2 linked regions of the Piscinibacter sp. HJYY11 genome follow. The protein of the gene in region 2 interacts with the protein of the main gene of each other region in a pairwise test. Links are inferred from orthologs where the notes say so. Each region holds a gene or a part of one and is shown on either strand. Other genes may lie near its edges.

Region 1 (3,707 bases), on a different replicon or contig from region 2:
GTCATCGGCCATGGCCGCGATCTGCTGGGCCGGGCGGGCCACGACGTCGCGCGTGATGCCGTCCAGCTGGTTCTGCTGCAGGGTCAGCAGCCGCTGGACCAATTCCTTCTTGGCCGCACTGGCCGGCACACCGGGGATGGCGGTGTTCTGGGCATGGGCGACGGTTGCTGCGGCCACCAGGGCCAGGCCGATCAGACGCTTCATTCTTCAGTGCTTTCAGTGGTGGGCTCGTCGCCCGAGTTGGCATCGTTCTCGACGATGCGTTGCAGGCCGCTCAGCTTGGAGCCATCGTCCAGGGCGATCAGCGTGACACCTTGCGTCGCGCGACCGAGCTCGCGGATCTCGGAGACTCGGGTGCGCACGAGCACGCCCTTGTCGGTGATGAGCATGATTTCATCGGCAGGCCGCACCAGGGTGGCGGCGACAACCTTGCCGTTGCGCTCGCTCTGTTGGATCGCGATCATTCCTTTGGTTCCCCGGCCGTGGCGGGTGTATTCCACGATGGAGGTGCGCTTGCCATAGCCGTTTTCGGTCGCGGTGAGAACGCTTTGCGTCTCGTCCTCGGCCACGAGCATCGCGATCACGCTCTGGCCGTCTTCCAGCATCATGCCGCGCACGCCGCGGGCACCACGGCCCATGGCACGCACGTCGTCTTCATCGAAGCGCACGGCCTTGCCGCCGTCGCTGAAGAGCATCACGTCGTGCTTGCCGTCGGTGAGCGCCGCGCCGATGAGGTAGTCACCTTCGTCGAGGTCGACGGCGATGATGCCGGCCTTGCGCGGGTTGCTGAATTCGTCCAACGAGGTCTTCTTCACCACGCCCTGCGCCGTGGCGAAGAACACGAAGTGGTCGGCCGGGAAGCTGCGGAAGCCATCGGTCAGCGGCAGCACCACGTTGACCTTCTCGCCCGGCTGCAGCGGGAACATGTTGACGATCGGCTTGCCGCGCGATGCGCGCGAGCCCTGCGGCACTTCCCAGACCTTGAGCCAGTACACGCGGCCGCGGTTGGTGAAGCACAGAATGTAGTCGTGCGTGTTGGCGATGAAGAGCTGGTCGATCCAGTCGTCTTCCTTGGTCTGTGCTGCCTGCTTGCCCCGGCCGCCGCGCTTCTGCGCGCGGTACTCGCTGAGCGCCTGGCTCTTGATGTAGCCGGTGTGCGAGAGCGTGACCACCATGTCGGTGGGCGTGATCAGGTCTTCGGTGCCGAGGTCTTGCGCGTTGTGCTCGATGGTCGAGCGGCGTGCGCCGATCTTGGTCTGGCCGAACTCGAGCTTGATGGCTTGCAGCTCGTCGGAAATGATGGTCGTCACGCGCGAGGGCGTGGCCAGGATGTCGAGCAGGTCGGCGATCTGCGCCATCACTTCCTTGTACTCGCCGACGATCTTGTCCTGCTCGAGGCCGGTCAGGCGTTGCAGACGCATCTGCAGGATCTCGCTGGCCTGGTCGTCCGACAGGCGATAGAGGCCGTCGGGCTGCATGCCGTATTCGCGCGGCAGGTTCTCCGGGCGGTAGGCATCGCGGCCGCCGGCGGTTTCCTTCTCGGCGCGGGCGAGCATTTCGCGCACCAGCGACGAGTCCCACGACTTGCTCATCAGCGCAGCCTTCGCGATCGGCGGCGTGGCCGAGGTCTTGATGGTCTCGATGAACTCGTCGATGTTGGCTAGCGCGACGGCCAGGCCTTCCAGCACGTGGCCACGTTCACGGGCCTTGCGCAGCTCGAACACCGTGCGGCGGGTGACGACCTCGCGGCGGTGCTCCAGGAAGATCGCGATCAGGTCCTTCAGGTTGCACAGCTTGGGCTGGTTGTCGATCAGCGCCACCATGTTCATGCCGAAGGTGTCCTGCAGCTGCGTCTGCTTGTACAGGTTGTTCAGCACCACCTCGGGCACTTCACCGCGCTTCAGTTCGATCACCACGCGCATGCCGGACTTGTCGGACTCGTCCTGGATGTGGCTGATGCCCTCGAGCTTCTTCTCGTGAACCAGCTCGGCCATGCGCTCGAGCAGGTTCTTCTTGTTCACCTGGTAGGGGATCTCGTCGACGATGATCGCCTGGCGCGCGCCCTTGTCGATGTCTTCGAAGTGGCACTTGGCGCGCATCACCACGCGGCCGCGGCCGGTCTTGTAGCCCTCACGCACGCCGCTCGTGCCATAGATGATCCCGGCGGTGGGAAAGTCTGGCGCGGGGATGATCTCGATCAGCTCGTCGATCGTGGCCTGCGGGTTCTTCAAGAGGTGCAGGCACGCATCGACGACTTCGTTGAGGTTGTGCGGCGGGATGTTGGTCGCCATACCAACCGCGATGCCTCCGGAGCCGTTGACCAGCAGGTTGGGCAGGCGCGTCGGCAGCACGAGTGGCTCTTTCTCCGAGCCGTCGTAGTTGGGTCCAAAGTCCACCGTCTCCTTGTCGAGGTCGGCGAGCATCTCGTGTGCGATCTTCGCCAACCTGATTTCGGTGTACCGCATGGCCGCGGCGTTGTCGCCGTCGACCGAGCCGAAGTTGCCTTGCCCGTCGATGAGCATGTGGCGCATCGAGAAGTCTTGCGCCATGCGCACCGCGGTGTCATACACCGACTGGTCGCCGTGCGGGTGGTACTTGCCGATGACGTCGCCAACGATACGCGCAGACTTCTTGTAGGGCCGGTTCCAGTCGTTGTTCAGCTCGTGCATCGCGTAGAGCACGCGCCGATGCACAGGCTTCAGGCCGTCGCGCGCATCGGGGAGAGCACGCCCCACGATCACGCTCATCGCGTAGTCGAGGTACGAACGCCGCATCTCCTCTTCGAGGCTGATCGGCAGGGTTTCCTTGGCGAACTGGGTCATGCGGAGTGGGCAGAAAAGCCATGAAGGCAGGCACCGTTCGGCCTGCGCGCGAAACCCGCGATTCTAGGCGCTGGAACAGTGCTGTCGCAGTCGCGCAACATCGGGCTTTGCTTCGGTTTGCACCGATGGCAAAAGGCTTGGGTCCGAATACCCTATGGCACAATCGATTGTCGGTGGGAAACGCCCGAGTTACTTGGGGTTTGCCAGTACTTCCCGATTCGGTTTAGCGTTTCTCGTTAGAACATCTGCCCTTTCCTTGAGAGGAGAACCATGAAGAAACTGAACAAGGTCGCATCGCTCTTCGCAACCGCCACGCTCGCTATGGCTGCAGGCTCCGCGTTTGCCCAAGCCAAGTCCGTCGACAACTGGACCAGCGGCTTTGGCCTGCCCTGGAAGGCTGGCGCCGCCGACCTGTGCTGGCGTGATGCGTTCTGGACCCCTGCGACCGCTCATCCCTCGTGCGATGGCGCACCGAAGGCTGCACCGGCCCCCGCTCCGGCACCTGCCCCGGCACCTGCTCCCGCCCCCGCGCCTGCTCCCGCCCCCGCGCCGGTTGCTCCGCCTCCCCCGGCTCCTGCCCCTGTGGCCCCGCCCGCTCCGGTGAGCGAGAAGGTCACCTTCGCCGCTGACGCCTTCTACGATGTGGGCAAGTCGGTGCTGAAGCCCGATGCCAAGGCCAAGCTGGATGACCTGGTCAGCAAGACCTCGGGTGTGAACCTGGAAGTCATCATCGCCGTGGGTCACACCGACTCCGACGGTTCGCCCGCCGCGAACCAGAAGCTGTCGGTTGCTCGTGCCGAATCGGTGAAGAGCTACCTGGTCAGCAAGGGCATCGAAGCCAACCGCGTCTACACCGAAGGCAAGGGCGAAGCATCGCCGGTCGCC
Region 2 (4,531 bases):
CTGCGTTCGCTGCCGGCCGACCAGACGGTGAGCCTGTCGGCCAACCAGAACAAGCTCACGCTGCAAGGCGGCAAGAGCCGCTTCACGCTGCAGACCCTGCCGGCCGACGACTTCCCGCTGGTGCAGGAAGCCGCCGACTTCGGGCCGATGTTCAGCGTGCCGCAGAAGACGCTGAAGACCTTGATCAACCAGGTGCACTTCGCGATGGCGGTGCACGACATCCGCTACTACCTGAACGGCATCCTCTTCGTCGCCGAAGGCAAGAGCCTGACCTTGGTCGCCACCGATGGCCACCGCCTCGCGCTCGCGCAGGCCACGCTCGATGTCGAGATCCCGAAGCAGGAAGTGATCCTCCCGCGCAAGACGGTGCTCGAGCTGCAGCGCCTCCTGAAGGACGAAGACACCGCGATCGAGATGCGCTTTGCCGGCAACCAGGCGAAGTTCAGCTTCTCGGGCATGGAGTTCGTCACCAAGCTGGTCGAGGGCAAGTTCCCCGACTACAACCGCGTGATCCCGAAGAACCACAAGAACAGCCTCACGCTCGGCCGCGCGCCGCTGCTGGCGAGCCTGCAACGTGCCGCCATCCTGACGAGCGAGAAGTTCAAGGGTGTGCGCGTCAACCTCGAGCCCGGCAGCCTGCGCATCGCCTCGAGCAACGCCGAACAGGAAGAGGCCAAGGAAGAACTCGAGGTCGACTACGGCGGCGACACCATCGAGATCGGCTTCAACGTGACCTACCTGATGGACGTGCTGGCCAACATGAGCGTCGACATGGTCAAGCTCGAGCTCCAGGACACCAACTCCAGCGTCTTGATCACCGTGCCCGAGCAGGCCGGCTTCAAGTACGTGGTGATGCCGATGAGGATCTGACCCCTGCGCGGCCCTCGTGCCGACCGTGACATGCCAAGCGGGCTTCGGCCCGCTTCACCGTTTCTAAAGAGGGGTGCCTACCCCGTTGAGAGAGTTCCAAGCGGCCATGACCGACGTCCAAAACCTCCCCGAAGAACCCGCCAAGAAGACCGCCGCCGAGATCAGCGCCGGTTATGGCGAGGGCAGTATCCAGATCCTCGAGGGCCTGGAAGCGGTGCGCAAACGCCCCGGCATGTACATCGGCGACACCTCCGACGGCACCGGCCTGCACCACCTGGTGTTCGAGGTGGTCGACAACTCGATTGACGAAGCCCTCGCCGGCCATTGCGACGACATCGTCGTCACCATCCACAGCGACAACTCCATCTCCGTCATCGACAACGGCCGCGGCATCCCCACGGGCGTGAAGATGGACGACAAACACGAGCCCAAGCGTTCGGCGGCCGAGATCGCCCTGACCGAGCTGCACGCCGGCGGCAAGTTCAACCAGAACAGCTACAAGGTTTCGGGCGGCCTGCACGGCGTGGGCGTGTCGTGCGTGAACGCGCTCTCGAAGTGGCTGCGCCTGACCGTGCGCCGCGACGGCAAGCAGCACTACATCGAGTTCAAGAAAGGCGTGCCGCAAGACCGCCTGATCGAGATGCGCGATGGCTTCGAGGTGAGCCCGATGCGCATCACCGGCGAGACCGAGAAGCGCGGTACCGAGGTCCACTTCCTGCCCGACGACGAGATCTTCCAGCAGAACAACGACTTCCACTACGACATCCTCGCCAAGCGCCTGCGCGAGCTTTCGTTCCTCAACAACGGCGTGAAGATCCGCCTCGTCGACGAGCGGAACAACAAGGAAGACAACTTCGCCTTCGCCGGCGGTGTGAAGGGCTTCGTCGACTTCATCAACACCGGCAAGAAGGTGCTGAACCCGACCGTCTTCCACGCCACGGGCGAGAAGAACAGCGAACAGGGCACCACCATCACCACCGAGGTGGCGATGCAGTGGAACGACGGCTACAGCGAGTCGGTGCTGTGCTTCACCAACAACATCCCCCAGCGTGACGGTGGCACCCACCTCACCGGCATGCGCGCCGCGATGACGCGTGTCATCAACAAGTACATCGAAGACAACGAGCTCGCCAAGAAAGCCAAGGTCGAGGTGACCGGCGACGACATGCGCGAAGGCCTGTGCTGCGTGCTCAGCGTGAAGGTGCCCGAGCCCAAGTTCTCCAGCCAGACCAAGGACAAGCTGGTGTCGAGCGAAGTGCGCGGCCCGGTGGAAGACGTGGTGAGCAAGGCGCTGACCGACTACCTGCTCGAGAACCCCAACGACGCCAAGATCATCTGCGGCAAGATCGTCGAAGCCGCCAAGGCCCGCGAGGCCGCCCGCAAGGCGCGCGAGATGACGCGCCGCAAGGGCGTGCTCGACGGCATGGGCCTGCCCGGCAAGCTCGCCGACTGCCAGGAAAAAGACCCGGCGCTGTGCGAGATCTACATCGTCGAGGGTGACTCCGCCGGGGGCTCCGCCAAGCAGGGCCGCGACCGCAAGTTCCAGGCGATCCTGCCCCTGCGCGGCAAGATCCTCAACGTGGAGCGTGCCCGCTTCGAGCGCCTGCTCACCAGCAATGAAATCCTCACGCTGATCACCGCGCTCGGCACCAGCATCGGCAAGGAAGAGTTCAACCCTGACAAGCTGCGCTACCACCGCATCATCATCATGACCGACGCGGACGTGGACGGTGCGCACATCCGCACGCTGCTGCTCACCTTCTTCTATCGGCAGATGCCCGAGATCGTCGAACGTGGCCATGTCTACATCGCGCAGCCGCCGCTCTACAAGGTCAAGCTCGGCAAGGAAGAGCAGTACCTGAAGGACGGCCACGAGCTCGATGCCTACCTGCTCAAGGTGGCGCTCAAAGACGCCAAGCTCGAGACCGGCATGGGCGGCGCGGTGCTGGCCGGCGAGACGCTCGACACGCTGGCGCGCCAATACGTGCTCGCCAACAACGTGGTCGACCGCCTGGCCAAGTGGATGGACGTGGAGGCCCTGCGCGCCATGGCGAACGGGCTGGAGATCAACCTCGACACGCTGGAAAGCGCTGAACAGTCGGCGGCGGCCTTGAAGGCCGCGCTGCACAATGCCGAGGTCACCGCCGAGTTCGACACCCGCATGGACAAGCACATCCTGCGCATCAGCCGCATGCACCACGGCAACGTGAAGAGCAGCGTGATCACCGCCGACTTCGTGCACGGTGCCGACTACGAAGCGCTGAGCACCGCCGGCCGCACCTTCAAGGGCCTGGTGAGCGCCGAAGCCGTCGTCAAGCGTGGCGAAGGCGAGAAGCAGAAGGAAGCCAAGGTCAGCGACTTCCGCCAGGCCATGGCCTGGCTGATCCAGCAGGCCGAGTCGGCCGTCGGCCGCCAGCGCTACAAGGGCCTGGGCGAAATGAACCCCGAGCAGCTCTGGGAAACGACCATGGACCCGAACGTGCGCCGCCTGCTCAGGGTGCAGATCGACGACGCGATCGAGGCCGACCGTGTGTTCACCATGCTGATGGGCGACGAGGTCGAGCCGCGGCGCGACTTCATCGAGCAGAACGCGCTGCGGGCCGCCAACATCGACGTCTAGAGCGTCGAGCGCAGCGGCTCAAAAAAGCAAAGGCCCCGCGAGGGGCCTTTGTCATGGTGCTGTCGAGACATCAGACACGATGCCGCGAGCCCTTCAGCGCTTCACGCGCGTTGCCCACGCTCTTCTGCGCCTTGCCTTCGACCTGCTTGGCCGCGCCACGCTCTTCGTGCTTGGGGCTGCCGATCACTTCGCCGGTCTTGCGTTGCACCTTGCCGGCGGCGTCCTTCATGGCGCCCTTCACTTGGTCTCGGTTCATATGAACTCCTTCAGTCGGTGGTTGCCATACGAAGCATGTGATGCACATGCTTCACCGTGAGACAAGGCTACGCCGATCGTCTCGAGTCGGCTGCGAGAGAGAGGCGCGGTTCGTGGTCGGACCTCGCCTACAGGCGCGGTGCCGTGGGCTCGGCGCTCAGCGCCGGTGCGCCGCTCTCGTCTTTCAGCTGCACGCCGGTGAGCTGTCGGCGGCGCGCTTCCTGCGCCAGCCACCACAGCGTGTGCGCCGCCTGCGCATACGGCAGGCCCTCGGGCCGGATGTTGGAGATGCAGTTGCGTTCGGCGTCGTGCCGGCCGGTGCGCGGCGCCCAGGTGAGGTAGACGCCCAGGCTGTCGGGCGAGCTGAGGCCAGGGCGTTCGCCGATCAGCACCGCCACAAGCTGGGTGCAAAGGGCTTCACCGATCGGGTCGCCGAGCGCGACACGCGCCTGCTCGGCGACGACCACGGGCCCCAGGCGCCAACCGGCAGGGGCTCGTCGGCGCACTTCGGTGAGCAGTGGCAGCGCGTGCCGCTCGAGGGCGAGCGACGAGAGGCCGTCACCCGCCACCAGCAGCAGGTCGCAGCCGGTCGCGTCGGTCTGCTGTTGCAAGGTGTGCTGCGAGGCGTCGTCCAGGCGGCGGCCGAGGTCGGGGCGCAGCAGGTAGGTGGCACGGTCGGGGGCCGCGCTGTGCACGCGCAGTGTCGGCCAGCCATCGGTTTGAAGTCGCTTGCACAAGCCGGCCGCATTGAGCGGCAGGTGCACCGCATCGCGCGCCATCGCATGC

The links. The genes of interacting proteins can lie anywhere in the genome.
Region 1: the proteins of gyrB (region 2) and gyrA interact in binary tests that used the Escherichia coli proteins (3 or more experiments, as listed by UniProt). The link is inferred for Piscinibacter sp. HJYY11 from one-to-one orthologs.

Annotation. Positions count from the first base shown.
Region 1 is NZ_JAERQZ010000002.1:116,013-119,719, forward strand. Bases 1-3,191 are described here. They hold gyrA (DNA gyrase subunit A), read right to left. Parts: upstream 2,823-3,191; coding sequence 201-2,822; downstream 1-200. Other genes in these bases: JI745_RS24300 (hypothetical protein), read right to left, coding at 1-204; ompA (outer membrane protein OmpA), read left to right, coding at 3,093-3,191. Outside these bases: more of ompA, read left to right, coding at 3,192-3,707. UniProt on the Escherichia coli protein: A type II topoisomerase that negatively supercoils closed circular double-stranded (ds) DNA in an ATP-dependent manner to maintain chromosomes in an underwound state.
Region 2 is NZ_JAERQZ010000001.1:3,285,476-3,290,006, forward strand. The notes cover bases 611-3,733. They hold gyrB (DNA topoisomerase (ATP-hydrolyzing) subunit B), read left to right. Parts: upstream 611-976; coding sequence 977-3,490; downstream 3,491-3,733. Other genes in these bases: dnaN (DNA polymerase III subunit beta), read left to right, coding at 611-870; JI745_RS15220 (CsbD family protein), read right to left, coding at 3,561-3,733. Also shown: more of dnaN, read left to right, coding at 1-610; more of JI745_RS15220, read right to left, coding at 3,734-3,746; ethanolamine ammonia-lyase subunit EutC, read right to left, coding at 3,874-4,531. UniProt on the Escherichia coli protein: DNA gyrase negatively supercoils closed circular double-stranded DNA in an ATP-dependent manner to maintain chromosomes in an underwound state.